3 regions of the Bacillus sp. LLTC93 genome follow, and region 1 is predicted to be linked to each of the others. Evidence: riboswitches for the same ligand, from Rfam matches in the RefSeq annotation. Region 1 holds a riboswitch; each other region holds the start of a gene.
What was found. Region 1 has a riboswitch for thiamine pyrophosphate ahead of tenA (thiaminase II). Riboswitches for the same ligand answer to the same signal wherever they lie in the genome.
Positions count from the first base shown of each region.

Region 2: it holds a riboswitch for thiamine pyrophosphate, as region 1 does, so the genes downstream of both, tenA (thiaminase II) here and tenA (thiaminase II) in region 1, are expected to answer to the same signal.
Region 3: it holds a riboswitch for thiamine pyrophosphate, as region 1 does, so the genes downstream of both, thiC (phosphomethylpyrimidine synthase ThiC) here and tenA (thiaminase II) in region 1, are expected to answer to the same signal.

Region 1 covers NZ_PVME01000003.1:531,455-542,045, reverse strand. Annotated here, with positions in the region: gene C6W18_RS12340 (monovalent cation:proton antiporter family protein) at 1-1,566, shown strand, start outside; TPP riboswitch at 1,620-1,729, shown strand; gene tenA (thiaminase II) at 1,810-2,520, shown strand; gene tenI (thiazole tautomerase TenI) at 2,495-3,112, shown strand; gene thiO (glycine oxidase ThiO) at 3,096-4,208, shown strand; gene thiS (sulfur carrier protein ThiS) at 4,205-4,408, shown strand; gene C6W18_RS12315 (thiazole synthase) at 4,413-5,180, shown strand; gene C6W18_RS12310 (thiazole biosynthesis adenylyltransferase ThiF) at 5,177-6,190, shown strand; gene thiD (bifunctional hydroxymethylpyrimidine kinase/phosphomethylpyrimidine kinase) at 6,208-7,014, shown strand; gene fabI (enoyl-ACP reductase FabI) at 7,295-8,071, shown strand; gene C6W18_RS12290 (CotO family spore coat protein) at 8,185-8,760, shown strand; gene C6W18_RS12285 (CotY/CotZ family spore coat protein) at 8,800-9,243, opposite strand; gene C6W18_RS12280 (CotY/CotZ family spore coat protein) at 9,454-9,945, opposite strand; gene C6W18_RS12275 (spore coat protein) at 10,093-10,572, opposite strand.
Region 2 covers NZ_PVME01000008.1:9,602-20,192, forward strand. Annotated here, with positions in the region: gene C6W18_RS17340 (methyl-accepting chemotaxis protein) at 157-996, opposite strand; gene C6W18_RS17345 (energy-coupling factor transporter transmembrane component T family protein) at 1,146-1,880, opposite strand; gene C6W18_RS17350 (ABC transporter ATP-binding protein) at 1,870-3,468, opposite strand; gene C6W18_RS17355 (ECF transporter S component) at 3,443-4,042, opposite strand; gene tenA (thiaminase II) at 4,039-4,725, opposite strand; TPP riboswitch at 4,813-4,916, opposite strand; gene C6W18_RS17365 (hypothetical protein) at 4,973-6,100, opposite strand; gene C6W18_RS17370 (type 1 glutamine amidotransferase domain-containing protein) at 6,242-6,898, opposite strand; gene C6W18_RS20125 (hypothetical protein) at 7,154-7,318, shown strand; gene C6W18_RS17375 (DUF1304 domain-containing protein) at 7,354-7,725, opposite strand; gene C6W18_RS17380 (ORF6C domain-containing protein) at 7,731-7,985, opposite strand; gene C6W18_RS17385 (immune inhibitor A domain-containing protein) at 8,192-10,573, opposite strand.
Region 3 covers NZ_PVME01000001.1:715,606-726,196, forward strand. Annotated here, with positions in the region: gene C6W18_RS03860 (TIGR04086 family membrane protein) at 1-60, shown strand, start outside; gene yajC (preprotein translocase subunit YajC) at 110-376, opposite strand; gene tgt (tRNA guanosine(34) transglycosylase Tgt) at 424-1,569, opposite strand; gene queA (tRNA preQ1(34) S-adenosylmethionine ribosyltransferase-isomerase QueA) at 1,601-2,629, opposite strand; gene C6W18_RS03880 (DUF2905 domain-containing protein) at 2,664-2,864, opposite strand; gene ruvB (Holliday junction branch migration DNA helicase RuvB) at 2,857-3,861, opposite strand; gene ruvA (Holliday junction branch migration protein RuvA) at 3,873-4,478, opposite strand; gene C6W18_RS03895 (intercompartmental signaling factor BofC) at 4,628-5,128, opposite strand; gene C6W18_RS03900 (protein kinase family protein) at 5,368-6,012, shown strand; gene C6W18_RS03905 (hypothetical protein) at 6,048-6,230, opposite strand; gene C6W18_RS19935 (hypothetical protein) at 6,422-6,571, shown strand; gene thiC (phosphomethylpyrimidine synthase ThiC) at 6,605-8,365, opposite strand; TPP riboswitch at 8,492-8,601, opposite strand; gene C6W18_RS03915 (LysE family transporter) at 8,841-9,473, shown strand; gene C6W18_RS03920 (YhcN/YlaJ family sporulation lipoprotein) at 9,523-10,140, opposite strand; gene safA (SafA/ExsA family spore coat assembly protein) at 10,275-10,591, opposite strand, start outside.

The DNA of each region.
Region 1 (10,591 bases):
AAAGAACCGAATACGTTTAAAGCAGCCACCATTATTTTTCTTGGGGTATTTTGTATTTCCTTTATCCTGTCCTATGCGTTTGTACTCGCAGGGTTTATCGAAAATGCCTTTTTAATGACGCTCATCATTTCCACCATCTCATTAGGTGTAGTGGTTCCAACCTTAAAAGAGGAAAAGTTGATGCAGACGAATATTGGTCAAATCATTCTGCTTGTGGCCGTTATTGCTGATTTGGTGACGCTGATTTTACTTGCTGTGTTTTCCTCCATTTATGGCGATGGAACAGGGAACATGTGGCTGCTGTTATTATTATTTGCAGCGGGCATTCTTCTTTATTTATTTGGCCGAGTATTTAAGACAAAATCCATTTTTCAGTCCATGTCAAAAGGAACGGTGCAAATTGGGACAAGGGCAATCTTTACTCTCATTATAGTCTTAGTTGCCTTATCTGAATCACTCGGTGCTGAAAATATTCTTGGGGCGTTTTTAGCAGGCGTGCTCGTGTCCCTCCTTTCGCCAAATAAAGAGCTTGTCCAGCAGCTCGACTCATTTGGTTACGGATTTTTAATCCCGATCTTTTTTGTGATGGTCGGTGTGGACCTGAATATATGGGCACTGTTCAAGGACCCAACCATTATGATCATGATTCCGCTATTGTTTATTGCATTACTGCTTAGTAAGCTAATTCCCATTCTTTATTTGAAAAAATGGTATGACATGAAAAAAGTCATCGGCTCCGGCTTTTTATTAACATCGACGTTATCACTTGTCATTGCAGCTGCGACGATTGGGGAGCGGCTTGGTGTCATTGATCATAAAATGTCAGGCGCATTGATTTTAGTCGCTGTGTTGACGAGTATTTTAACGCCTGTTTGGTTTAAAGCGCTGTTTAAAAAAGAACAAGAAACGAATCAAAAAAAGCGTGTGACCTTTATTGGGGCAAACCAGCTGACTTTACCCGTAACACTTGATTTGCATCAGGATGAATATGACATCCGTATTTTGCATGTGTTTCAAGAAAATAAAGAAGCACAGCTTGCTGCCGATTCGATCTTTGAAGTTGAAGCGATTGAGCAATACGACGATGAGACGCTGAGAAAGGCAGGCATCGGCCAGGAGGATGTTCTAGTCGTAGCAACAGGCAGTGAGACAAAAAATAAGGAAATTGCTTTATTTGCAAAAGAAGAAGGGGCGAAACAAGTCATTGCAAGTGTTAACAAAGCGGAAGCAGAGCTGACGCTGAAGGAAGCGGGCATTGATACTTTTTCTAATTTCCTATCATCTAAAACGGTGCTAAGAGCGTTAATTGAAGCGCCTGATGCGATTCGATTGTTAACAAATGAGGATTCTTCTTTGTATCAAATTCAAATGAACAATCATCGGTATCACAATGTCATGCTGCGGGAATTCCCTTTTACCGGCGATTTGGTGTTTGTCCGTATTTTTAGAGGGATAGACAGCTTAGTACCGCACGGAGATACGGCGCTCAGAAGCGGAGACCGCGTGCTTGTGTCAGGTTCCCGGGAATATGTGGCAGGACTTAGAGCCCAATTAGAGTTGCAATGAACCCTTGACCAATGAACAATTCCTGATTAAGATAGAGGTACAACATCATATGTTTGATCCACTAGGGGAGTCCTTTAAAAGGGCTGAGATAAAAGTGTCGACTTTTAGACCCTCATTACCTGAACAGGTTCATACCTGCGTAGGGAAGTGGTGCGGTTTTTGACTATGCTTTTTACAAATTCCAAGCCACTTTCCACGCGGAAAGTGGCTTTTTTATATGAAGAAACAGGAGGAGAGAGGAACATGACATTTTCAAAGGAATGTAAAGAGGCAGCAGCAACATGGTGGAATGGAAGCTTTACGCATCCTTTTGTGAAAGGAATTGGAGATGGCACACTTTCACTCGATCGGTTCACCTATTACGTGATGCAGGATTCGTATTATTTAACTCATTTCGCAAAGATGCAAGCATATGGAGCTGCCATTAGTGAGGACTTACATACGACGGGCAGAATGGCGTATCATGCGCAGGGCACGTATGAAGCAGAGCTATCCCTGCATAGAAAGTTCACAGAGCTTCTTCAGATCTCTGACGAAGCACTCGACAGCTTTAAGCCTTCACCCACTGCTTATGCGTATACCTCACATATGTACAGGTCTGTGAAAAGCGGACGATTTGAAGAAATTTTAGCCACGTTATTGCCGTGCTACTGGCTATATTATGAGGTGGGGGAAAAGCTGAAACAAACGACACCTGACCATTCGATTTACCAAGAATGGATTTTGACATATGGAGGGGATTGGTTTAAAGAGCTTGTCTTTGAACAGGTCAACCGCTTTGATGAACTCGCGGAAAAAGCACCAGAACATGTACGGGCCAATATGAAAGAAAATTTTGTGATTTCAAGCTATTACGAATACCATTTCTGGGAGATGGCGTATAAAAAGGAAACGTGGCAAACAGCATGCTTAGATGGAGTTGGTGCAAATGGAACTCCACGCAGTGACAAATGATTCGTTTCCTGTTAATGAGCTGATCAAGCAAATAAAAGCCATTGAATCTGAAGTGGACTTTATTCATATCCGGGAACGGTCTAAAACAGCAAGTGAGCTTGTTGATCTCGTGAAACAACTCCGTTCAGAAGGTGTACCGAAAGAGAAACTCGTCATCAATGACCGAGTAGACGTCGCGCTGCTCACCAATATTCACCGGGTACATCTCCCAGGCCACAGCTTTTCGCCAAAGGAGCTGCGACAAAAATTTCCTCACCTTCATGCGGGTGTGTCTGTTCATTCGATAGAAGAGGCCAAAGCGGCCGAGGAAAACGGTGCAGAGTATGTCATGTTTGGGCACGTATATAACACCTCATGTAAACCAGGACTTAAGGCGAGAGGCGTAAAGCTTGTGGAAGAACTGACTTCTGCGCTGTCCATTCCGGTGGTGGTCATTGGCGGGGTGACGCCTGATCGAATCCCAGAATTGCTGCACGTGAATGTGAAAGGGATTGCTGTCATGTCAGGAATTTTCACTCACCATCAGCCGCGCATCAAGGCCCAAGCATTTTCTAAAAAGCTAAAGGAGAATCCTTATGAAAAAGCATTATGACGTTGCAATCATTGGCGGTGGAATCATAGGGATGTCCATTGCGTATCACGTCGCAAAAGCAGGAAAGCAGACTCTTTTACTTGAGGCGAATGAGATAGGGAAGCAAACGACGAGTGCGGCTGCTGGGATGCTCGGTGCACATGCTGAAGGAGAGGGTCATGAGGATATTTTCTTTCAGGTAGGCAGAGCAAGCCAGGCATTATATGAAAAATTAAAAGTTGATCTTCAGCATGAATCAGGCATTGATATTCGAAAATCAGCGGGCGGTATTATGAAGGTAGCCTTTACAGAAGAAGAAAAACGTACACTTTGCCGGATGCAGCATTTGTCTACGTTTCAGTGGCTTGAGGCAAGTTGTGTGAAAAAACGTATGCCGCAAATCGCAAATGACATCATGGGAGCAGGTTTAATTGAAGAGGATGTTCATGTTGAGCCTTATGCGGTATGCAGGGCATTGTGGCAGGCAGCTGTTCGGTACGGGGCAGATGTGAAGGAGTTTACACCTGTGATCGAAGTCATGCGGGACAAAGAAGCAATCACTGTCAGAACAGCTAATGGCACATTCACATGTGATGACCTTACGATAGCAAGTGGTGTATGGTCTGGCCGCTTTTTTGAAGAGCTAGGGTTATCTTATTCTCTTTATCCAGTAAAAGGAGAATGTGTGTCTGTATGGAATAGCGGCCCAGCGCTCGCACACACCATTTACCATGATCATTGTTATATCGTTCAAAGAGATAGCGGAAAGCTCGTAATTGGTGCAACGATGAAGCCAAATGATTGGCAGGCTGTTCCGACACTTGGCGGCATTGAAGCTGTGATTCAAAAAGCGTCTCAGCTCATGCCTTCTATAAAGGAGATGCAGATTGATCAATGCTGGGCAGGACTTCGCCCGGCGACAAGCGACCGGCATCCTTATATCGGAAGACACCCGGAAGATGAGCGTATTCTTTTTGCAACGGGACATTATCGGAATGGCATTTTACTTGCGCCAATTACTGGAGAAATCATTCGCGACCTGATATTAGGCAAGCCTGTCCAAGAGGAATGGCTTCATGCGTTTCGCATTGGCCGAAAGGAGGCACTGTTTATATGAAAATTCAATTGAATGGCAGAGTTGTTGATTTCGATAAAGAGAATGGAACGATCTATGATCTGCTATCAGCCTATCAGCTTGAAAATCGTGTAGTGATCGTCGAAAAGAACCAAGAAATTATTGATAAAGAAGCGTTTCAACAAGTAGAAATTCAACCAAATGACACGATCGAAATCGTTCACTTTGTAGGAGGAGGATGACAAAATGCTACACATTGGCGGAAAAACATTCACATCAAGACTATTACTTGGTACAGGAAAGTATCCATCATTTGAGGTTCAAAAAGAAGCAGTGAACGTATCAGAAGCTGAAATTTTGACCTTTGCTGTGCGAAGAATGAACATTTTTGAAGCATCTCAACCGAATTTTTTAGAGCAGCTTGATTTATCAAAATATACATTACTTCCAAATACAGCAGGCGCAAGTACAGCGGAAGAAGCGGTGCGCATTGCCCGTTTAGCGAAGGCTTCGGGGCTGTGTGACATGATCAAGGTAGAAGTGATTGGCTGTTCAAGATCCCTTCTACCTGATCCAGTCGAAACGCTAAAAGCATCTGAAATGCTATTGGAAGAAGGTTTTATCGTGCTGCCGTATACATCAGATGATGTGGTACTGGCAAGAAAATTAGAAGAACTCGGTGTCCACGCCATCATGCCAGGGGCCTCTCCAATCGGTTCAGGTCAAGGCTTACTAAACCCTCTGAATCTCTCATTTATTATCGAGCAGGCGAAGGTGCCGGTCATTATTGATGCGGGTGTAGGCTCTCCTAAGGATGCTGCTTATGCGATGGAACTAGGGGCTGACGCTGTATTACTCAATACCGCCGTGTCTGGTGCAAAGGACCCTGTGAAAATGGCCAAAGCGATGAAGCTGGCCATTGAATCAGGAAGATTAGGTTTTGAGGCAGGACGTATTCCGCTGAAAAACTATGGTACAGCCAGCAGTCCGCAGGAAGGGATGCCAGCGTTTTGAGCACACGTTATTCACGTCAAGAGCTTTTTTCGCCGATCGGAACAGATGGGCAAAAGCAGTTAAACGCCTCAAAGGCTGTCATTATTGGAGCGGGAGCACTTGGAACAGCCAGTGCTGAAATGCTTGTTCGTGCTGGCGTGGGATCTGTCACCATTTTGGATAGAGATTATATTGAATGGAGCAACCTTCAGCGTCAGCAGCTTTACACAGAGCAAGATGTGCAAGACCGGCTACCAAAGGCTGTGGCGGCTGAAAAAAGACTAAAGCAGGTGAACAGTGAAGTCTGCGTAAGAGGAATCGTCATTGATGTGACCGCTCAAAATATTGATGAACTTGTCAGCGGGGCTTCGATCATCGTGGATGCAGCTGATAATTTTGAGGTGCGAATGATCGCAAATGATGCAGCCATCAAACATCAAATTCCTTTCTTTTATGGAGCCTGTGTAGCCAGCTATGGCATTCAATTCACTGTCATTCCGGGAGAGACGCCGTGTTTACACTGCTTGCTTGAGCATTTACCTGCACAAGGCATGACATGTGATACAGCAGGTATTATTAGTCCGGTTGTGCAGCAGGTGGCGGCATATCAAGTGGCAGATGCTCTTAAATGTTTAACAGGACATCAAGTGACTCCGATATTAAGATCCTTTGATTTATGGACAAATGAACGGTCTGACATTCGGTCCGTCTCGTCTTTAAAGAAGGAGCAATGTCCAAGCTGTGGATTGAAGACATATCCATTTCTCTCATATGACCAGAGAGCGAAGGCAGACGTACTTTGTGGCCGCAATACGGTGCAAATCCGCAGTGCAGCAGGGACGCCACCGCCTTTACATGAAGTGGCCCTTCGGCTAAAGAAAGCAGGGATGGATGTGCTTGAAAATCCGTATTTGCTTTCTTGTCAAAAGGACGAGTTCAAGCTCGTCTTATTCAAAGATGGCAGGGCACTTGTACACGGTACAAGTGATATTGCCAAAGCGAGAACCATTTATCATCAATGGATTGGCTAATGAGAGGGTGTGATGAAATGACGATTAAAAAGGCATTAACCATCGCGGGTTCGGATTCTGGCGGCGGAGCAGGAATTCAAGCAGATTTGAAAACCTTCCAGGAGCTCGGTGTGTATGGAATGTCTGCGATCACAGCGATTACAGCGCAAAACACACTTGGCGTTCATGGTATATTTCCGCTTTCTATCGAGGCGTTAATAAGTCAAATAGATGCAGTGGCAGAAGACTTACTGCCAGATGCCGTCAAAACAGGGATGCTGTGGAGTGCTGAAATGATCAAAACGGTTGCTGAAAAAACGGTTCAGTATCAGCTGAAGCTGATTGTAGATCCAGTCATGATTGCAAAAGGTGGGGCTTCTTTATTAAATGAGGATGCTGTCTCTGCAATGAAAACACACTTACTGCCAGTCAGCTATGCAGTAACGCCCAATCTTCCTGAGGCAGAAGTGCTGACAGGCATACGCATTCAAACAAAAGAGGATCGCTACCTAGCAGCAGAACGTCTTTATGAGCTCGGCGCGAAATACGTAGTGATCAAAGGCGGACACGGTCCATTTGACGGCCTGATCACAGACCTGTTGTATGATGGAAAAGGCTTTATTGAAGTCACAAATGAACATATTGATACACCACATACACATGGCACAGGCTGTACTTTTGCAGCGGCATTAACAGCAGAAATAGCCAAAGGATGTTCCATGAAGGAAGCCTTTGAAACTGCGGAAACTTTTGTCCATGAAGCGATTAAATATCCTTTGCATATTGGCGCTGGTCACGGGCCTACCAACCATTTTGCTTATCAGCAAAACAGGATCAAAGGATAAAAATTGGACCGTCTTCACTTGCGAGGGCGGTCTCATCGTGTAGACAAACCCTCGCATTCTTTCTCAGTCCTGCGTGCTGGTGCTCACGGATGTCAAAATTCGCTCCGCGCCAGTACTCATCTTTCCTAGACTTCAAGGGCTTTCTATCACGCTGAAAAGAAGACATAGGGCTAAAAAGAAACTTTCTTCGAGCGAAAATTGTCATTATCTCATGATCTATGATAATATTATGATCAGGTACTAATACTATGTCTTGAAAAAATGGGAGGCTTTAATACATATGAACTTTTCTTTAGAAGGCCGTAATATCGTGGTCATGGGTGTTGCCAATAAACGAAGCATCGCTTGGGGAATTGCTCGTTCACTACACGAAGCAGGAGCTCGTTTGATTTTTACTTATGTTGGAGACCGTCTTGCTGAATCTGTGAAAGAGCTTGCAAGCACACTTGAGCGTGATGATTCAATTATTCTTCCTTGTGACGTGACAAGTGATGAAGAAATCGAAAAATGCTTTGCTACAATTAAAGAAAAAGTACAAGTCATTCATGGTGTTGCACATGCTATTGCGTTTGCAAACAAGGAAGAGCTTGTCGGTGAATATTTGAACACGAACCGTGAAGGGTTCCTTTTGGCGCACAACATTAGCGCATACTCATTAACAGCAGTAGCAAAAGCTGCACGTCCATTGATGACAGAGGGCGGAAGCATTGTGACGCTTACATACCTAGGCGGAGAGCGTGTTGTATCTAACTACAATGTAATGGGTGTAGCGAAAGCAGCACTTGAAGCAAGTGTGAAATATTTAGCAGCTGATCTAGGAGCAGAAGGTATCCGCGTGAACAGTATTTCTGCTGGCCCAATTCGTACTCTATCTGCAAAAGGCATCAGCGGCTTTAATACGATCCTGAAGGATATTGAAGAGCGTGCACCGCTTCGCCGTACAACGACTCCTGAAGAAGTTGGCGATACAGCATTATTCTTATTCAGTGATCTATCTCGCGGCATGACAGGTGAGAATCTGCATGTTGATTCTGGCTTCCATATCATTGCCCGCTAAACGAATAAATGACTTGCAGCATACCAATGACTGGTATGCTGTTTTTTATTTTTCTTCTGATTCGAAGCATCCTTTCATATATATAAGGAATGAATCATTCGGGAGGGATTAGTATGTCAAATAAAGGTGATGAGAATCAAAAGCCGCTTATGTATATTGTTCAGCCGAGCTATGATGAATCAAAGCCGGCCATGCAAGATATTGTGAGAAAGCGAAAGAAGTCAGAAAAACCGCCAGAAAACAAAAAAAGCACTAAAGACACGATCGAAGAAAGTGCGCAGGAACCTGTATCACAGGAAGTAGAGCAGAAAAAAGAAGCAGAGCCGCCTGCACTTCAGGAAGAACAAAAGGTCACACAAGAGGCAGAGCTTATACAAGAACGAGAGCCTCTGAAAGAAGAGGAAAAGCAGCCAGAAGGCGTATTTCATGAAACAAAACAAGAACCAAGAAGAAAACGAGTGAAAAAGCCTTTAAGTCAAATGAGCATTGACGAGAAGGTCGACTTTCTCACAAGTCTGCCTCATAATATGCCAAGAGCACTTTGCCTGATTGAAGCCGATGGTAAAACATATAGAGGGATTATAATGGATAGGAAGGAAAATACGGTGATCATTCGTACAGCAGGTGGCGGAAATCCAGTTGAATTAGCGATTGAAGAGATCACTTCCATTCATCCGCTTGGCTTTTAAAGTATATGAAAAAAAAGTCCCATTTAGGGACTTTTTTTGTTAGCAGCTACGGTTGATGAGTCGTGGATTTAAGCACTCGATTGCGCAGAAGCAGTCAAGATCCACTTCGATGCAATACTTCGATTTTTCTAATCGGAACACATCACATACGGAATCTTTATCTGTAAAATCTAAAATATGACGGTCTTTGTCAAATGCAATAAGCAAGCTGAGTGTTGCGCAGTGATCAGAGATGTGTTCGACTCTGAAAAATGCAGTGCTGAAGCAAGGTCCTGCATCTACTTCTCCGACGTTTCCGAATGCGACAAATGGTTTTGATTTGGATGTAAATAGAACAAACGGGACAGTGTCACCTAATGAATGTGATGGAGAAAGAAGATTGCTGTAACAGCTAGTCGGGCATTCTTCTTCGACGGCATTTTGTAAGTCGTTAATGTTTTCAACAGCCTCTGCTACACAGTTCCATGAATGTTTGCGGCTCATATTCAACCCTCCTATACAAGGAATTTTGTTTGAGTATTTGAGCACTGTCATCATCTACAAGCGATATGTTGTGTTGCGCCTGTTGAAGCCTTTTGGTTCAATCAATGCGGAAGCGGCAGCTCTTTTGCTGACTCCTCCGCATGATTGGTTGTCATTCGTAAGGAAGGGGATGCTTTGACTCATGACAAGTTAGGTCAACGGACGATTTGTTTAGCCGTGGTGATGATGTTTTTTATCTTTCGTTGGCATGACTCTGTCTACAAGTTCTGGGTTTAAACATTGGATCGCGCAGAAGCAGTTCAAATCAACCTCAATACAAAAGTCCGTTTTTTCTAGACCAAAGAAGTCAGGGTCACAAGGGTGACACACGCTCAGCGTATGTCCGTGTACATCAACAGGTCTTAATACTGATAACGTAGCACAGCAGTCGTGTAATTTTTCAACCCGGAAGAAGATGGATTCGAAGCATTGGCAATCGTCAACAAATCCTCCAATGTTTCCGAAAGTAGAAAACAATCCGCCCTTTTTATCAAAAAGTAAAAACGGAATTGTATCTTTTCCAGAAACTGTCGGGCTTAATAAATTACTGTAGCAGCTCGTAGGACATTTATCTTCTACAGCTTCCTGCTCTGCTAAAATCTTATCAACCGCATCGCATACACAGTTTTCATCATGTCGGCCATGGTGTTTTCCGCAGCTCATGGATTTCAGCTCCTTTAACAAGGTATTTGACTTTAGTCCTTAACAACATATGTATGCGCCCTCTAGTTGGTGTGGGTAAATGACTATTTATATTTGTTGTATTTTTGATAAAAAGAAAAGCAGAGCTGTTCGCTCTGCTTTTGTACATTAGAGGATACCAATTGCAACGATTGTCGCAACAAGTGTTTGTGTAAGTGTTTGGATTGCGATTGAGATGTCCGCATCGATTGTAGATACTGTAACGTTTCTTGAATTTTCGATGACGAGTTTTTGACGGTTTGTTTGTTTGTGAGTAGCGGCTTGTAAGAGATCTTGAGTAACGCGGTCAGCCAAATCACCATCAGCGATTGAGATGTTTGTAATTGTGATAATTGCTGTTTGAACAGCTACTTGGATAGATGCTGCGACTTGTGCGTCAACAGAAGATACGTTAATGTCACAGGAGTCTCTGACGATAATGACTTCCTCAGATGTCTGCTTTGTTACACTCACTTGATCAAAGTCTTGTAAGACATCTTCATCATCATAATAGTGACCGTCACAAACAGCTTTTCTTTCGTAGTTGTAATCGCCGTGGTGTGTACAGTTACGATCTAGAGCGACCCAAGAGTATGGTTTAGAATCCATTTCTATTCCTCCTTCCGTT
Region 2 (10,591 bases), on a different contig from region 1:
ATGAATAGGTCTAATGACCAAGCTAGTCTCTCTTTTTCTATCATACAGAAGTGTACCCTGCCTGTCAGCGATCAATCGGTCAATATCCTAACAAGTTCCTCACCTTAAAACGTTAAAAAAACCTCCTATTCAGCTGGAGGTTTTGATCAGAATTTTTTATTTCACTTGATAGTTAACTAAGTCGTCTGCCAATGCTTTCATCGTTTCATTAGTTTCGTGAAGTCCTTCAATAATTTTAGTAAAAGTGCCTACAAGCTCTGCTTGATGCTCAGAGGAAGCCACGATTTGTGCAATTTCTTCTTCCATTCCTTTAATAGATCCCTGTACATCTTTTAGCGCTGTTTCAATATCAGTCGTCGCTTGCTTCGCATGAGTGGATAGCTTCCTCACTTCTGTTGCGACCACTCCAAAGCCTGCACCCGCTTCACCTACTCTTGCAGCTTCTATTGATGCGTTGAGTCCGAGTAAGTTCGTTTGATCAGAGATACCTTTGATGAGATTGGACACTTGATTGATTTTAGAGGAATTTTCGACAGTGGTTTTCGTATTTTGCAGTATTTGTTCACTTGTCGCTTGTAGTTCCTCTGAATGTGCGGCAACTTGCTGTACCATCGCGACTAGTTTTTCAGATGCTTGGTTGCTCTCTGTCATGATGTGATCTAATCGATGTTGATTGGTTTGGTCATATGCAACACAAAAGGCAGCGACAACCTGACCATTCTCATCTGTAATCGGGACGGCTACGATATCCATTGGAATCCCGTACACCTCTTTCGGGATTTGAATAAATGATGGCTCTCTCCCATTTTTCAGCATCGCAAAGTTTTGAAATCCATTAGCCACTGTATCACCAGCTTTAAACCCTAAGTCAATGTTCCCATGTTGCTGATAATAAAGAACCTTCTCTTTCCCTAAAACAGAAAAGGTTAGTTGCTCTCTCATAGCTAGTCCAATGATTGGTAAAGCGTCTATTATGTTATCAATTCTCTGTGACATTCGCTCACGTTCATCCTCTCTTTTTCTCAGTACATCCTCTTTATCGGTTCTTTATATGATCTATTACAGCCTGCAATGTGTACTAATATCAATCAAATGACCTAAGACATATAAAACACCCACATTCTATCAAGAGAATGTGGGTGTTTTTAAAAAAAGAAAATGCACACGAAGACACTGATACCTATGAAAAAAAGGTACATGTAGTCAATCCAAGATGTGCTGATGACATGATAATACGTTCGCTCCCTCGTCCCTGTGAAGCCTCTTGCTTCCATCGCAATCGCTAGGCGTTCAGATTTTCGTACGCCCTGCGTGAAAAGGGGAAGTGCATAACGTATAAAGGCTTTCCAGCTGTTTTTTTGCTTGTAGCCCCTGATTTTATGCGCAGCCTTCATTTGCTTTAATTCACTCTGAAACAACGGGATAAATCGGAAGCCGGCAAGCATCCCATACGCCCATTTAGGTGACATTCGGCATTGATGTATTAAGCTCATCATAAAGGCTGTCAAATCTGTTGTAGAGGTAAAAAGAAGACCAAAGGTCACAAAGCCAAGCATTCTGAAAGATATGGTGAGGCCATTTCTTAAACTCTCCTCTGTGACATGAAACCACGCCCACTTCCAAACAGTATGATCCCCCTTGCCGAAGGCCGCCATCATCCAAAACACGAGAATAAAAAAGATCAGATAAGGGACCAATCTTGTGATAAGATACTTGATATTCCAACCGCCTAGGACAAGCCCGATACCAAGAGCAAACAGCCAGATGATGAAGGTTGTTTTGGGATCGGGAATCGCCATAAGACAACACATTGCAAGAAGATGAGCGAGTAATTTCATGACTGGATTCACAGTGGATAGAAAGGAGTGATTACTTTGCAATCGTCAGCACGTCCTTTCTTTCAGCCACATAGCGATAATGCAAAGGCACTCTCAGCTGATAGGAATCAACGAGTTTCTGATTTGAAAATAAATCATAAGGCGTGCCATCATACACATGCTCCCCTTGGTGAAAAAGCAGCACCTGATCTGCGCATTTATCGACGAGCTCCATATCATGTGTGACCATCATAATGGTAGTGCCTTGGCGTTGCCGCTCTTTCAAACGTCTGATTAATTCCTTCGCCGTTTTTTCGTCCTGTCCAAAAGTCGGTTCATCTAACAGTAATACATCCTGATCAAAAAGAAGCATTGTGGCGACACTTAATCTTCTTTTTTGCCCTAAACTTAAGGTGAAAGGATGCGCTTCCGCATGCTTCTCTAAGCCGAACTCTTCCAATAGCTGATACGTTTTTTCTTGTACCACTGATTCTGGCCAATTTCGCTGTCTTCCGCCAAATGCGATTTCATCAAACACCGTGTCTTGTATAAATTGTAGCTCTGGATTTTGAAAAACAAAGCCTGCTTTTTCATATAGTAATCGGTCAGACCACTTTTTGAGATGTTTTTCTTTTAAGAAAATATGGCCTTTTTTGATTGGCTCTAATCGGATCAAATGTTTAAGACATGTACTTTTTCCGCTTCCATTTTCCCCGATGATCGCCACCCAATCTCCTGTTTTTATATCCAACTGCAGGTCATTCATAATCCTTTTTTTTCCGTAGCTTAATTGAAGATCATCTGTGCGAATGATTGTCTCTCGATCGATTGATGACACCTTCTCACGCCGCTCTTTTCTTGCTTCAAAGGTTTGCATAAGTGTTTGACTCAGTGGGTGAAATGGATCTTGAATGATAGTGGACCATTTCTCGGGAAATATTTTTGGGCGCCAAATTCCTGCCTCTTTCATTTCTCCCTCATATGCTGTCATCACCTCTTTCGGAGATCCATCTGCTAAGATGCTGCCTTGATCATCTAATAAAATAACCCGATCCATCCATTCGATGACACCGTCTAGCACATGCTCCACAAAAATCATGGTTTGATGTTGATCAGCTGCAAGCTGCTGAAGCAGCTGAAATATCTCCATTCTGCCTGCTGGATCAAGCTGTGCAGTCGGTTCATCAAAGAACAGAACATCCGGCTCTAACGCTAGTAAGCAAGCAAGCGCCAATCGCTGCTTCATGCCGCCTGATAATGTGTGAATATCTGTATTCGGATCGACATCCAGTTGTACTTTTTGCATGAGATGCTGAATGATGTCATCCATCTCTTCACGAGGGACAGAACGGTTCTCTAAGCTAAATGCAATTTCTTCATTGACCCGGTGCATACAAAACTGGGAATCAGGGTCTTGAAACATAACACCTGTATGTCTTTGTAACATCACTTCTCCCTGCACGTCAGCTTCCATATGTTCTGGAATGATACCAGAAAGCACCGAAATGAGCGTGGATTTTCCGCTTCCGCTTGGTCCTAAAATAAGCACCTTTTCTCCCTTTTGAATAGAAAGAGATACTTGATGCAGAACAGGCTTAGGCTGTTCATAAAAACGGACAGTGAGGTTACTGCACGCGAGAAATGAATCCATGCTGTTCACCTTTGTTTCGTTTTTCTTTCATGATGGCATATTGATTCAGTACACCGGTCTTGGATAATGCATCCACTACAACTTTCGCTAAGCATCCCCCAAGTATCATACCGCTGATGATTTGAGTCACAAGTGTCATGAGTAAAACTTGAGGCGTATAATAACCAAATCCATTGGCAACCAGGCTATATGCCATCGCTCCTACAGCTGCAAAGGCACCAGACAGCATAAGTGTCCACATGCGATATCGTTTATAACCAAAAAGAGCGAAGGCGATTTCTGCCCCAAGTCCTTGGCATACACCAATCAGCAGAGCTGAAAGACCGAAGTGGCTGCCTGTCAGTAATTCCACGGCGGCTGCGGCTGTTTCTGCAATGAGGGCAGCTCCGGGCTTTTGGATGATATAAGCGACGATTGGACTGGCAATCACCCAAATCCCAAACATGATATTGCCTCCTGCTGGACCAACAAGTGCTGTAATCGGTAAATAAAGAGTGGACCACCCTAAATAGATCACACCGCACGCTACAGATAGGATCACAGCAAGGACGACTTCTTTCATCTTCCACGTCATGATGAATGCACCTCCAGCTTGACTGGCCACTCTTCCAAAGTGAACGCCATTTCCCAGAATTTGTACTCAAGCTGACAGCTTAAGAAGAAGTGCTGTTTCATTTTTTCTTTTTCTTTCTCACTTGCTCCTTCCGCCCACTGATCAAGCCTTTTGCAAAGCTCAACTGTAACTGAGTCAGTTAACCCGCCATAAAATGTGATCCACTCATAAAATGGATGCGCCGGGTCAGGCTGCACATCTGAAAGCATTCGTTTGCCTATTTCCCAATATGTCCAAGGGCAAGGTAGCAAAACAGCAATAATTTCTCCAAGCGTGCCTTCCTGTGCGACTTGCAGCATGTGATGAATATAGTGGTGAGCACTCGGAGCCAATGTAGCACCTTGTAGCTCATCATATGCTACACCTGCCACTCGGCAAAGGTTTTGATGAGGATGTGTCTCACTATCTAGTACAAACGCGATCTGCTGATGGAAAAAGGCAATATCCTCTCTATCTGTACATCTACTAATCGCTGCCGCATAAATTTTAATGAATGCATTTAAGTATTCTGCATCTTGTTTGACGTAATGGATGATCTGTTCCTTTTCAAGCTTTCCTGCTGCCAGCCCTCTGACAAACGGATGCTGATAAATGGCTTCAAATAATGGTTCTGCTTCTTTCCTTAATTGCGTTGAAAATGTCATAAAAAAAGCCTCCTCTTCTTCAGTTGAATAAATGAAAAAGCCACCCCAAATGGAGCGGCCTTCTTATCGATTCAATCATGAATAAGACAAGGTCCAGCTCCACTTCCCTCCGCTAGTACGAACTAGATCAGGTTCAAAGGGTCCAAGATTTCCTCTTGTCTCAGTCATACATGACTCCCCTAGTGGACTTTTGTCATTTAATTATCTTTACTGTACACATGTGGCGATTTGATGTCAACCGCCTTTCTTAATTCAATGTATTAATCGTTGGCAGCTTCTCGATTCCTGCAGCATAGTAGAAATTAAGAACACTGAAGAAATCAATCGGCTGTCCTGTTTTTAAATCAACGGCTAAAATATGATCGCCGTAATTTGTCAAATCATCAAGGTCTAAGCGTCTTGGTGTTGTCTTCCCAAGCGTATCAACAAAGCTACTATGGTAGTATTGTCCGCTTGCATACGATGATTGATGGTACATAAACAATGTCTCCACATCTAAGTAGACGAGAATGGCCTCAGATGAACTCGCATAAGGAGCAGAGTACGATACTGGTGCCGAAATACTTTTCACTTTCACACTTTCAACAGAATGGGTTCTCTGTTCATATTTTCCATCATATGAGAAATAAAACACACGCTCCCATTTATAATCGGCGGTCTTCGATTGTTTGTTATACACTTTTGTACCATTTGCGAAAACATCCCCATTGGCATACGCAGCGACAAAGTATTGCAAGGTTGATGACAAGGATTCAGCACCTGTGAAATTGGGTGGGTTTTTTGCATTCACCTGTAATGTATATGAGTCTCCGAAGTCTCCACCGCTTGTGATTCCAAACGCATAATCACCCGCTGGTAAATTGCTTACCCCAAGCAGACTGCCTGCCGGTTGAATAAGATCCGTTGGATAAGCTTGTCCTGCTTCAAAATCAACAACAAATAATTGAACGAAATAATCAGCATTTTGAGAGGTAATCCGGCTGATGAGTGCCTGAGGTGAAGACGTGCTTAAAAACCATAAATCAACTGGATCCTCCTCTGATAAGACAGCCGATTGATTGATTGCTAGTCCATCGATGGAACGGACAGCAGACGTTCGTAGCTTTCCATCTTTAGCTGCTTTTCGTTTGATACTGATTCCATTTTTCTTATCTACTTTAAATGATTTTTTCACTTGCTTCTGTTGAATAGCGGTTCCTTTATCCTGCTTCAAAAATGACTCTTGCACTTGCTGGATGGCTTTTTCCGACAATGGCGACACTTTTCCATCTGACTTTGGTGCGTCTTCTGCTTTTAATGCTGGTGAAAATAAACCTGCTGTCACTAGTAAAACAGACAGCAAAGCTACGGTGATTTTTACGTAAAATGCTCTCACAGGAACATCCCCTTTTCCCTAATTTGGGTTTTTTACCCTGTGATCATTTTACCATTTTTCCAATACTTGTTTTGGTCTTTTTCAGGAAATTTTTATAACAAAAAAACCAGCCGTATGAGTCACGACTGGATTTTTGACGATTTATGCAATGGTTTTGACAAATAAGCGTGCTGTTTCTGCACTTGATCCTGGGTTTTGTCCAGTAATGATTTGTCCATCTACAACAGCAAATGGCGCAAAGGCATCTCCTTTTTCAAACACTGCTCCTTGCTCACGAAGCTTTGTTTCCAATAAAAATGGAACCTTTGATGTCAGCTGAACGGCATCCTCTTCCTCGTTCGTGAACCCTGTTATTTTTTTGCCTTCGATAAATGATTTTCCATCTCGATCATTCACATCAACAAATGCTGAAACGCCGTGGCAAACAGCTCCGACAGCACCATTTTTTTCTGAAATTGCTAAGATCGCATCGGCTACCAGTTGATTGGATGCAAAGTCGATCATTGGGCCATGTCCTCCCGCAAAGAAGATCCCATCATAGTCAGCTGGATTCACATCTGTTAGCGCCTTTGTATCTTGAAGTAATTCATACACATCCTGATATTGCGCTGGAACACCTTCAGGAATTGAATTTTTATCTATTGGTACAGTTCCACCTTGAATGGAGACAATTTGTACATCTAGTTCATTTTCTTTAAAGATGTGAAAAGGCTCCGCCAATTCTTCTAGCCATAGGCCTGTTGGGTGTCCGTTCATTTCCGGGCTACTTGTCGATACTAATAAAACTTTCTTACTCAATTTGATCATCCTTTCGATTCTTCATGTGGTCATTTTATATTTTGCACAATTAAATATCAAGCAATTAGACTTCAATGCAACTCTTTATGGTATACCCGATTTTCTAAAAAATATGGCATCACTTCAAATCTAATCATTATGTCACATTCTATCGGTAGGGAATTTCATGTAAAATTGTCATTGAGTGATATAATATGAGGAAAGATTGACAGACCTCTCGTGCTGGAGGGGACTTTTTAAAGGAGTGGAAAAGAGATGAAAACCTATTCGATTGTGATGATCATCATCACGCTCTGTATCATATTGGCGGTCTTCTTGATGAACCTAACAGGGGTCATGTACGGAAAAATCATTTTGGCTGTTGCCGTTGCTCTTTGTTTGACATCCATTATTCGTTTGATGGGTCTTCGAAAAAGATAAAAGCTGCCCTTTTATCGGGGCAGCTTTATTTAAGATTACATAGCCAGCATAAGCGCAATTAATGCGAGCAAGGCTGGTATTCCTTGTTTGATGATAATGGATTTATTGGATGTCACACCGCCAAATACTGCTGCGATGATCACACAAAGAATGAAAAATAGCTGAATCATATAACCAACGGTATTTGATCCGAGAATGAGCCCCCAAACGAGACCTGCAGCTAGAAACCCGTTATAAAGCCCTTGATTGGCAAACATCACTTTCACATTTGGATCTTTTTGTAAGTGTTCAGGCAGTCGGAAAGATCTTTTAGCCATCTTTGATTCCATAAAAAACATTTCTAATAACATGATGACAATGTGTTCTAACGCGACAATTCCTACTAAAATCATTGCTAAAATATTCAATTTAGTTAATTCCTTTCTGATAGACGATCACGAATCTCTATTTTGTCCGTGTATAAATCAAAGTCTTGTATTAATTCTAGCGCTTCAGTAAACCGACTTTGTGGAATGTCTCTCATTTTCCTTACACCGAATTCCTTTTTAATAAAAGCCATGATGGTATTGATATGAAGCTTACCGTGGCCATCATACTCCAAATGGCTGCAAAAAGTCTGCATCGTCCCTCGAATCACCTTTAATTGCTTGTCAGTGACACAACTCATTGGTAACGCTCATCCTTTCCTGTTTTTTAACAGCTAAAAAGAACCGTGAATGAAAGAAAAACCTTCCAGTCTCTATTATATAATGGTTTCATTCGGATATCAAAATAAAAAAGAACAGACATTCGATCAAAAAACGATCATATGATAAAAATCCTTGTCTCAACACATCAAAAAGCCGGATTCAATGGTAGAATCCGGCTTTCTGTTTAGTTACTTTTAGAAATTAATACCTTTCCAACAGAACGATCCTTACTTTGTCCAACGACTTTAAAGGATAGACCATATGTCGGCACATCGCGTCCTGCGTCTGGGTTATTTGGATTCACATAATTCTTTTGATCACTAAATGTACGAGTCGGACGAATATAGCGATCTTCCAAGGTTAAGCCTGTTGTCGCTGTATAATCAATATTCAGCTTCGTACTTGGATTCAAAGAAAATGCTGCATCATGTACTTGGAATCCTGTGGCCGCAACAGAGCCGTCACTCCATTTTAATACTTGCTGATCCGCATCTACGACACCAAGGAAGCCGTTTCCTGGGTGCTTCCCTACCCAGTTATCACTATAAGATTGATCGACATACCACACGACCAAACCGTTATTATAGCTCATCAGACTTGCCCCACGTTTGATATGCTTTAAGCCTTTATCGACATCAGCATAAGAGCGCCACTCTAGTAAATAGTATTGCGCTGCATATTGTTTTCCGTTAGATTGAGAGAATCCATTGAAGGTAAAAGTGGACGTTCCCTCAGCATCATCAGACCATACCTTCGTTCCATCTGCTGTTACGTTTAGATCATCTACGAACAAGCCTGGTAGCGAATAGCCTGCATCGGTTGTGTATCGGAATTGCAGATCGATTTTCTTCCCTGCATAATCAGAAAGATCAAAGGTTGCATCTACCCAGCCGTCTGATTTTCCGTCGATGCCATTGCCTTCGTTAGCACCTGCTTCATTTCGATCATTCGTGATGTTACCAGCAATGGTTTTCCATTGATCGGTCCCAGTCTCACGAACTTCTACATACGCATAATCATAATCTTCTTCGATATCGTACCATGTTTTAAATGTAAGCTCTGCTTTGCTTCCTTTTGACAAATCAATACCTGTTGTCGTCATGGTTGCATTCAAATTGTCACCCGTCCCACTGAAGTACGCGTATTTTCCTTGAGCAGGCTTTGTGACCACAATCTCTTTATCTGGTAAATCGACTCGAACAGCATCATGGTTGGTTCCTTTTGTTGCTGCTTCATCAATTAATACTGTTTTGCTTTTCTTTAATGCTTTACCATCAATGGTTTGTCCTGAAAGCCAGTTGCCACCATGCAGGTTTTGAAGCATTTCTTTTGCATATGGACTAAAGCCTGTTGGTTCCGTACCAGGTACTTTACCTGCCCAGCTCCCACTTGACATGATAGACCAGTAAGAAACGGGCTCTCCTTTACCTGTGTATTGTGTATCGTACTCATCAGGAAGACCAAGATCATGCCCGAATTCATGTGTGAAAACGCCTGCTGCGCCATCTTCAGGCTCAATGGTGTAATCTAATGCGCCTAATTTTCCGTCTTGACCCGCTTCAGATTCAGTATTCGGAATTTCAAATACATCACCAAGTGACCAGCGGTGCGACCAAATGGCGTCAGAGCCTAGCTGTCCGCCGCCTGCTTCTTCACCTACGCCAGCGTGAACGACCATGAGATGGTCAATGATGCCGTCTGGCTCGTTATAAACGCCGTCTCCATCAATATCATAGCGGTCCCATTGATCATATTCACCGAGGTCAATATTCGGATCTTTTGCGGCTGCTTCAAGGGCTTCTTTCACCAATTCACGCGGTTTACCGTCACTGCCTGATTCGTCTGGTACGTTTCCACCGTAATAAGCTGCTTCATGCTTAGCTGTATACCATCCTGCAACTGTTCCACTGATTGTGTAACTACCGCCGGACTGCTTTTCATAATATTGTTTCATGGATACTTTGCGTTTACCATCTGGACCGATGTAGCCATTTTTTCCGAAAAGCATATCTTGATAGTGCTGTTGATCGTACTTGTCATAGTACATATCAGTCTCTTCTTTTTTAATACTATTATGCTTATAATCTTTAAAATCTACTAATAAAACCAACACTTTATCATTGCGAACGTCGCCTTTATACTTTTCCTTTGTGACTGGCTTTACTTGATTGCCTTCTTTTCCTTTATGCTGCTTCAACTTTTTCTTTTTGGCTAGTTTGTTATGTACTTCTTGTTTGTATTCTTTTAGGAATTCAGGCTCTTCTGTTAAGGTGCTGGCACTTTGTTTCATGGCAGCTTCTTCTTTTTTCTTTAAATAGTTCTTTAATGCTTTTTGGGTTTCTGCTTCATTGGCATTCTTTTTGATCTTTCCTTGTTTTTTCAAGGCTTTGATGAGACGGTCTTCATTCACAACACTTGCATCGAATGGAATACCTGAATAATGACCGCCGTCTGAGGACGTTGACTTTTCTGTGTTGTGGGCAGATAGAGGGGTGCTGAAAGCTGTCAATGTGCCTAAACCGAGGACAGCTGTTAGTGCTATGCTCGTCCATTTCCCTTTTTTCATATTGGTTCCTCCCTAATT
Region 3 (10,591 bases), on a different contig from region 1:
GCCTTTTTGGGGATATGTATGCTAGGGGGAATGATTGGGGTCAATCTCCGAGGCAAATAAAAAAAGAGCGATATGATTCGCTCTTTTTTTATGGCTATGTATTGGAGGATTAGCCTTTGTCAGCTAATTCTCTAATAGCACGACGGTCGAAAGTTAAACGGTTGTTTTCGCTTGTTTTGATGACCACTTTTGATTCATCAATTGAGTCGATTTCACCGTGTAAACCACCGATTGTAACGATTTTATCGCCTTTTGATAAAGATTGCTGCATCTGACGCACAGCTTTTTGTTGCTTTTGCTGTGGACGGATTAACAAGAAGTAAAGCACAGCAAACATGACAACAATCATAATGATTGAACCCATACCACCATCCATTCTATCTCACCCCTTTCTAAATGATTGTAAAGCCTTTCGTTTATGCGTTAAAAGTTTTTCGCATTCGGTTTGTTAAAGCCATAACGCTCAAAAAACTCTTCTTTAAAATCACCTAAACGATCCTCACGGATAGCTTCTCTCACTTGCTCCATTAATTTTAACAGAAAATGAAGATTATGATAAGTTGTTAATCGAATTCCGAACGTTTCATTTGTACGGATTAAATGTCTTATATAGGCGCGTGTGTAGTTTTTACATGTGTAGCAGTCACAGTTTTCATCGATTGGTCTGAAATCACGCTCATATTTTGCATTTTTCACAACAAGACGTCCTTCACTTGTCATCAAGGTGCCGTTTCTCGCAATTCTCGTTGGCAGTACGCAATCAAACATATCTACACCGCGAATGGCGCCATCAATTAATGAATCTGGTGAGCCGACCCCCATTAAGTACCTTGGCTTGTCTGCCGGTAAAAATGGTGTTGTGAACTCCAGCACACGGTTCATCACATCTTTTGGTTCACCAACAGATAAACCTCCAATGGCGTATCCTGGGAAATCAAGTGAAACAAGATCTTTTGCACTTTGTTTACGAAGCTCTTCGTATTCTCCACCTTGGACAATCCCAAACAGACCTTGATCCTCTGGACGCTGGTGTGCCGTTAAGCAGCGCTCTGCCCATCTGCTTGTCCGCTCCACAGAACGTTTCATGTAATCGTACTCTGCTGGATATGGAGGGCATTCATCAAATGCCATCATAATATCAGAGCCGAGCGCATTTTGGATCTCCATGGCTTTTTCAGGAGAAAGGAACAGCTTGTCTCCGTTTAAGTGATTACGGAAGTGAACGCCTTCTTCTTCAATTTTTCTAAATTCACTCAAAGAAAATACTTGGAAGCCACCTGAATCAGTTAGAATAGCTCGATCCCAGTTCATAAATTTGTGCAAGCCGCCCGCTTCTTTCACAATGTCATGACCCGGACGGAGCCATAGATGGTACGTATTGCTTAAGATGATGCCTGCATCCATTGCTTTTAATTCTTCAGGCGCCATTGTTTTCACTGTAGCCAGTGTACCTACTGGCATAAATACAGGCGTTTCAAACGACCCGTGCGGTGTATGAACGCGGCCAAGACGTGCACCTGTTTGTTTGCATGATTTAATGAACTCATAACGTATCGGTAATTGCGACAAAAATGAGCCCTCCTGTCTTTGTTGTATGTTCTTATTGAATCAGCATGGCATCGCCAAAGCTGAAGAATCGGTATTCCTCTTTTACTGCCTCGTTGTACGCTTTCAGTACGTGTTCTCGTCCAGCTAATGCGCTGACGAGCATAATTAACGAGGATTTTGGCAGATGGAAGTTCGTGATCATTCCATCAATTGCCTTGAATGTGTAGCCAGGGTAAATAAAGATCGACGTCCAGCCACTTGACGCTTGGAATTTGCCATCATGTGCACTTGCAATGGTTTCAAGCGTTCGTGTTGATGTTGTGCCAACTGAAATAATCCGCCCGCCTTCTTGGCGCACGCGATTAAGCTCTGCAGCCGTTTCTTCATTCATTTCGTAAAACTCTGCGTGCATTTCATGTTCTTCAATACGCTCCGCACTGACCGGACGAAAAGTGCCAAGCCCCACGTGCAAGGTAATAAAAGCAATATGCACACCTTTCGCTTTCAGCGCATCCAGCAGTTCGGTTGTAAAGTGCAGACCGGCAGTAGGAGCGGCAGCTGAACCAACTTCTTTCGAATACACGGTTTGATACCGCTCACGATCATCAAGCTGCTCTTTAATATATGGAGGCAGCGGCATTTCTCCAAGGGATTCAAGCACTTCATAAAAAATGCCTGTATACCGAAACTCGACTTTTCTCCCGCCATGTTCCAGTTCCTCTGTACATACCGCTTGGAGCCGTCCATCACCAAATGTGATAACCGTTCCTTTTTTCACACGTTTTGCTGGTTTTACGAGTGTTTCCCAATTGTCTCCTTCTTCTTGTTTCAATAGAAGAAGTTCAACTTTTGCCCCTGTATCCTCTTTCATGCCAAACAGACGTGCAGGCAGAACACGCGTATTATTTAAAACGAGACAATCACCCTTTTGAAAATAATCCGTGATTTGTGAGAATGTATCATGTGTGATCGCACCCGTTTGTTTATTTAAGACCATCAGTCTTGATGCATCTCGTTTTTCAAGTGGAACTTGTGCAATCAATCTTTCTGGTAAATCAAAATCAAATAGTTCTAGCTTCATTTCCTTCACCTATTCTGTAGTTAACTAGTTAACGTTATTTCATCCGTCCAAAGATATTGAGTAAAATGGTTAGTACGATGCTAATGACAATGCACGTAATAACGGGGAAAAAGAACGTCACATTTCCTTTTTTCACAAAAATATCACCTGGAAGCTTACCAACCAATTGAAACAATAAGCCTGCGGCAAAAAGGACACCACCTAAAATCATCAATATTTTAGGGAATTCAGTCACGAATCGGAACCTCCATATGAAAATGTTCATACGCTTCTCTTGTGACGATCCGGCCTCTTGGCGTTCTTTGCAGAAAACCAATTTGTAGTAAATACGGTTCGTACACATCTTCAATCGTATGTGATTCTTCTCCAATTGTCGCTGATATCGTATCAAGTCCAACAGGACCGCCTCTAAATTTTTCAATCATACTTAAAAGCAGCTTGTGGTCTATATGATCCAGTCCCAGCCTGTCGACTTGGAGACGCTCAAGGGCATCTTCGGCTATGTCCTGTGTAATGGCATGATTCCCAAGCACCTGCGCAAAATCTCTTACTCTCCTGAGTAAACGATTGGCGACCCTCGGCGTTCCACGAGAACGTCTCGCTATCTCTTCAGCTGAGCGAACATCGATCCCAATCTCGAACAGCTCGGCTGTTCTTGCTACAATGTGAGCCAAATCTCTTTGCTCATAGTATTCCAATCTTGCATGTACCCCAAACCTATCACGAAGCGGCGCTGTTAAAAGCCCAACACGGGTCGTAGCACCAACAAGTGTAAATGGCGGTAAATCAAGCCGTACAGAGCGCGCTGTATCTCCTTTTCCAATGACGATATCTAGACAAAAATCCTCCATCGCCGGATATAGCACTTCCTCAATTGAGCGCTGCAAGCGATGAATTTCATCAATAAACAAAACATCGCCAGGTTCAAGAGATGTCAAGATAGCCGCCAAATCTCCAGGACGCTCAATCGCTGGTCCAGACGTTGTACGCAGCTGAACATTCATTTCATTGGCAATGATCGACGCAAGCGTTGTTTTCCCTAGTCCAGGCGGTCCATATAAAAGGACGTGATCAAGCGTTTCCTGCCTCATCCTGGCAGCTTCAATAAACACGCTGAGATTATCCTTTACTTTTCGCTGACCAATATATTGGCTAAGCGTCTGAGGCCGCAGACTTTGCTCAATGGCTGATTCATGGTTGTCTGCTTCAGTTGAGACGAGCCGTTCATCCATGAGACATCACCCTATTTCAACATTTTTTGTAAAGCTTTTTTCACATATTGATCGGTTGTGAGATTCTTCTCTTCTTTTAATAATGGAAGAACCTTTTTGATTTCACGATCACCATATCCAAGAACATTTAAGGCTTCAAGCGCTTCATCTAAAGCGGTTTGCTGCGTTTCGACCTGAATATGATCCTCGTGATTAAATAAGTTGCCAATCATTTCTGGCACCACATCTGCAAGCTTTCCTTTTAGATCAAGAATGATCTGACGGGCTGTTTTTTTGCCAACGCCAGGGAATTTAATAAGGAATGCTTCATCCTCACGTTCTATCGCTGAAATGACAGCGCCAGGATCACCGGAAGCAAGGATCGCAAGTGCGCCCTTTGGTCCAATCCCTGTGACATTTAACAGTTTTGTGAACAACGCTTTTTCTTCTCGTGTTTGAAATCCATATAACGAAAACGCGTCTTCCTTTATGTAATGATACGTATAAATCGTTTCTTGTTTATTTACTTGATAGATAAACGGGTTTGGGGTATAGACTTGATATCCCACTCCGCCGTTTTCAATGACAACATATTGCGGGCACACATAATCAATGGTCCCTTTCACAAACTCTATCACCGTTTTCACCTCTTTGACTGTTCTTCATTGTAACATAAATCGAAGAGAAAACCGCAATAAAAGTTAACATACGTTCGCTCAATCCATTTTTACGGTGCAACCATGAAAAACAGCTTGCGGTCTTCACACCAGCAAGCTGTCACACGCTTTTAAAACGATATTTCATTTCGGTAAGGTTTCATGACTTCAAGCACATGCTCAAATTCATCTTTTGTTCGAAAAGGAATGCCTTGTTCAAGCTGCTCCTCCACATGACTTTCTAAACGGGACGTATCAATTTGAAAGAAGAGGTGAATAGGCTCCGCCCAGTCGCCTGGCCTTCCATGAAACGTAGAAATGACACCGTCCTCTGATAATCCGATATATCCATTTGCTTTACTTAATGGAGAGATATCATCAATTTGTTTTCTAAAAAGGGCAAAATCCTCTTGTTGTTCCACGAGCGTCCAGCCTTTATACTGCGTCCAAAATGTGTCTTTGTCTTCTAATGATGCCCGGTGTCTTTCAATACTCACATCGCCGTCTAGATAGACTTTTTCAAGCTGCACGTTGATGGTGCTTGACTGCTTTTGCAAGTGTTCTTTTCCTTCCATATCCGCAGCGGAAAAAAGAACACTTGTCATGATAAGTCCTGTAACGAAACGTTTCATCTTCACTTTCACTATTTACACCTCTTTAGAACATAAGATCGATGCATGACATATGTAGTTTGACCCTTTTTTCTAAACATTAACCAAACCGATTACATGGACTCGTTTTAAGAGTCTTTCATTGTATCCTTCATTCGTAAATGTTATGTTTTATACAATCCATTGCTTTATCGAATGAAACGGTTTTTTCATCATTCGTTTTTCAGCCGCATAAACTGAAACCAAAGAAGGTGAAGTCAATGTCAGATGTCAAAAGATTAGCCGAATCGATTCAGTATCATGAAGAAAAACGTTTTAATAAGCTCGCCTTAAAACCGGCAGAGCTTGAGCTGTGCGGCAAAGGAAGAAGTGCTTATGTATTTTCATATAAAAAAGACGGCAAGAAAATGGCGTTAAAAGTCTTTTTTCCCTCTTATCAACACATTGCCCGCAAAGAGGCAGCAATATATGAAAAACTTTCCGGTTCGTCTTACTACCCTGAGATTTATGAGTCTGGGGATCAGTATATTTTAATGGAATATATAAAAGGTCACACATTCTATGAATGCCTGACAAAGGGGATTCCGATCAAGAAACAAATGATTGAACAAGTAGATGAGGCGCTAGAAGAAGCACGTGATAAAGGGTTAAACCCTTCAGATATCCATCTGCGCAACCTGATCTTAACAAAGGAAGGGCTCGTGAAGGTAATCGACGTTGCCCGCTTCACCCAAACGAAAACATGTCATCAATGGGATGATTTAAAAGCTGCTTATGTCTATTACCAAAAACCTTTTTTCCCTAAAAAAGCGCCGCGTCTGTGGCTTGAAGTGATTGCCTATTTGTATAAAAAGAACTGGTTCTCCCGCGGCCAGCTTAACAACCGAAATGATTTCTCTGCATAATGAAAGCCGCTCTCCTTCCGAGCGGCTTTTCTGTTTTATTCTGTTTCTACATGGATACTATTGACATTTAATAGGTTAATGATTTCATTATTCAGCTTAAACCATTGATTGGATTCCTCAATTTTTTTATACACATCGTAGGTAGCTGGACGTTTTAGCTCGAAATCAAGCACTTCCCCATTGTTCATATGAAATGTTACCTTGAATACTTTCATCATAAGATCACCTTCCACTCTTTCTTGTTCGCTAACTGGTAAGGTCAGCTCTTTTCATTCATTCTCTATTCAACTCGTTTCCCCTCCTTCTTTCCTTCCAAACGCAAGAAGTTTAAATTTTGTTTAAATTCACACAACATCTCTATCTCTCTAATCTGTAAAGAAGTATATTGTTTAGAAAGGAGGCTGTCTTCATGAAACAGAAAAAGAAACGAACATCTCCAGAGAGACAAACTGTCTTGTTTCATTTAACAGATGCCCTGATTCCGAGTATGGAAATCATGGCGATTGCAGTAAGAGCATTTTTCCATCTCGTGAGAAAAGCCTTTTCAGCCGTTTTATAAAAACCCCGCACAAGAGAAGTGCGAGGTTCTTTTTTAGGACTGATAGATTTGACTTCCTTGGCTGACAAACTCTTTTGCCTTCTTCTCCATCTCTTTTTCCACTTCTTCTGATTGATTGCGGATATCATGAGAAATTTTCATACTGCAAAACTTCGGTCCACACATGGAGCAAAAGTGAGCGGTCTTTGCACCTTCAGCTGGCAATGTTTCATCGTGGAACGCCAAAGCTCTTTCTGGATCAAGTGACAGGTGGAATTGATCCCGCCATCTAAATTCAAATCTCGCTTTCGATAATGCATCATCGCGCTTTTGAGCAGCAGGATGTCCTTTTGCGAGATCAGCTGCATGTGCGGCAATTTTATAAGCGATGACGCCTTCTCTCACATCTTCTTTATTTGGCAGACCTAAATGCTCTTTTGGTGTCACATAACACAGCATGGCTGTTCCATACCAGCCGATCATGGCAGCGCCGATAGCGGATGTAATGTGATCATATCCCGGGGCAATATCAGTTGTAAGAGGTCCTAACGTGTAAAATGGTGCCTCTTTGCAAATCTCCATCTGCTTATCGACATTTTCTTTGATTTTATCCATCGGGACATGTCCAGGTCCTTCAATCATCACCTGTACATCATGTTTCCAGGCGATCTCTGTCAATTCGCCTAACGTTTTCAGTTCTGCAAACTGCGCCTCATCATTTGCATCAGCGATCGAACCTGGTCTGAGTCCATCTCCAAGAGAAAAGGCAATATCATAGGTTTTCATAATTTCACAAATATCTTCGAAATGGGTATAAAGAAAGTTTTCTTGATGATGAGCGAGACACCATCTTGCCATAATCGCTCCGCCTCTTGACACAATTCCCGTTACTCGATCGACTGTAAGCGGAATATACCTTAATAGCACGCCCGCATGAATCGTGAAGTAGTCTACACCTTGTTCAGCTTGTTCAATTAATGTGTCTCGGTACACTTCCCACGTCAAATCTTCTGCCACTCCATTCACTTTTTCAAGTGCCTGATAAATGGGAACGGTTCCTACTGGGACTGGGCAATTTCGAATGATCCATTCTCTCGTTGTATGAATGTCCTTTCCAGTGGACAGGTCCATCATTGTGTCTGCCCCCCACCTGATCGCCCACGTCATCTTCTCTACCTCTTCATCGATGGATGACGTCACAGCTGAATTGCCAATATTCGCATTGATTTTGACGTGAAAATGCTTTCCAATAATCATCGGCTCACTTTCTGGATGGTTAATATTCGCTGGGATGACTGCTCTTCCGCTGGCTACTTCCTCTCTAACAAACTCAGGGCTTAGCTGTTCTCTCAAAGCGATAAATTCCATTTCAGGTGTGATGATGCCTTTTTTTGCATAATGCATTTGTGTCACACAGGCGCCATGTTTCGCGCGAAGCGGCACATGATGAAAATCAGTATGAACATGATGAAAGGGCTCTTTCCCCTTTGAACGATACCCGTTATCTTCCGGTTTCACATGACGCCCTTCGTAGCTTTCTGTATCTTCTCTTTCTTTAATCCACGCCGCTCTAAGACGATTTAAACCCTTTGTAACATCAATATGGGCATTCTCATCTGTGTACGGTCCACTTGTATCGTACACACGGATCGGGTCATTTTGAATGTCTCCCGCCTGTGTCACAGTATTTGAGAGCATAATTTCCCTTTTTGGCACCAAGATGTCAGGTCTTGAGCCCTGCTCATACACCTTTCGACTTCCGTCAAAGCTTGATAGTAAAGATTGAGTTGATGGGACATTTTTATTTTCTTTCATTTGCTGTTCTCTCCTTCTCTTTTTGTCATCGGACAGGATGGAATCAGCACCAGCAAAAAACCAGGCTCTATGTTGAGAACCTGGTTTCGTCGTCAGAAAAAAACATGAATGTCATTCTTATGACACATGTATCATCTTCAACTTCCCCACGCTGGTACGAGCCAGATCAGGTCCAAAGGGTTAAGAAGCTTAAGCTTCTCTCTCAGCCCACTTAGCGGGCACCCCTAGTCACTCTTATTGATTTCCACATCAGTTTATCATAGAGGCGATATGAAAAAAAGAAGATTCAGGAAAATAGTTCCTTTCCCCTACAAGCTACACCGATGAGCAGGATATGCAAACTTCTATACAACAGCTCTACCCTTTAATTCGATCAAATCAGAAATAATCATTGATCCTTTTATCCTATTATGTATAATTAATCTAAACGGAGAATTTTTATACAAACTATTTGTTCAAAGGAAGTTCTAGTCGATTGCAAACATTTCTAACATTTATCGTCGTAGGATTCTCAATTGCTCTACCTGTTGGAGCGATCACGGTTGAAATGACAAAGCAGGGGTTAAAAAACGGCTTCTTTCATGGCTTAACAGTTGGAGCCGGCGGCATGACAATAGATATCTTGCTCATCTTGGCTTTATATGCAGGATTCGCACAGTTTTTATCATTGCCGTTTGTCCAAATTCCGCTTTGGCTGATCGGGGCCGTATTCTTAATGATTCTTGCATACGATTCCATTAAAAATGCGAACCAAGACATCCATTTAGCAGGAGAAAAAGTCAACAAATCATTCGCAAAAACATACCGAAACGGCTTGCTTGTGGCAGTATCTCCTGGAAACCTTGTGTTCTGGGTATCGGTGTTTGGTGCTGTACTGGCAGATGCTTATACTAAAACAGATTCATCTGAATTTATGTTGGCTGCCAGCGGTATTTTGGCAGGGATTCTTCTTCATGACCTCGGTCTTCTCACAATTGTATCTTTGACAAGAAAAGTGATGAATCGGACAATGATAAAGTGGACATCCATTATTGCTGGTATTTTATTACTTGGATTTGGCTGTTATTTCTTTTACGAATTTTATATAGGCATCAAGGTATATTTTTAAGAAAAGGCTAGAGTTCGTAATGAACTTTAGCCTTTTTTATTTTATTCAACTATCGGGTCATGCCTGTTTGGCCTGTTTCAAATTGCGTTTTTCTCATATCTCTGAAGCGTGTGAATGCTCCTTCGTCTTTGATGACTTGGACAGCTCTTCCATCTGCATAACGAGTCGCTGCTTCTTCTATTTGTGTTACGCCTTCTGCCGTCAGGCGTCCATCTGATTTAATCGCAATATACACATTTTCATCAGTGACCATCACTTGTGAGTCTGCTACGTGGTTCATTTTATTCACACGGTTCGCAATTTTTCGTGAACGCTGTACGTTCTCTTGTTTATCGTAGCCAGAGAACGACATTTGGTTATGATAATTCATATCTCCATGACTATAGCGTCCATCTCCGCCAGTAAGCGGCATTCTCACTTGATCCTCCGTAGGACGTGAACGATAATCAACATTCGTTGTATTTCCGTTCATCCCTTCCATAAGCTCAGAAATTGGGCCTTGGTGATCTTGGTTGTTGTCTGTCGCCCGTTGATTCGAATGATAACCAACCGGCTGGCCTGATTGATTGTGACGAGTATCTACACCCGCGTTGTCATTTGTACCACATGCAGTTAAACCAATAGGAAGAAGCACTAATGCGATTGTTTTTTGCCATTTTTGTCTCAAACGAAAAACCCCCTGTACAAATTCAATCTCATGAGCGCGAAAACAGGCTCTGTTTTAGCATGTACAGTTCAGGGAAAAATCAAGCTGTCAGTTATAAACAAAAAAAGGAACGATTGAGATCGTCCCTTCCGTCGTTAATCTTCTTCGTCTTCTTCTGGTCTTGCAAAAACCGATTGACTTGGATATTGCTGCATGTATGGCTGAGCGGGATAACCACCCATTTGACCATACGGAACAGGATTTGGATAATGTCCAGGCCATGGCTGATGATGATGCTTCATGCCATCATCACATCCGCAGTCTTCCTTGCCATATGCTTCATTTGAGGCGTTTGGATAAAAGCCTTGATTAGCATTTGCGTTTGCGTTTGCATTTGCATTTGCATTTGGATGCATGTGGTGGTGCCAGTGATGTCCATCGTTTGCATGATGCTCATAATTTTCCCCATAGT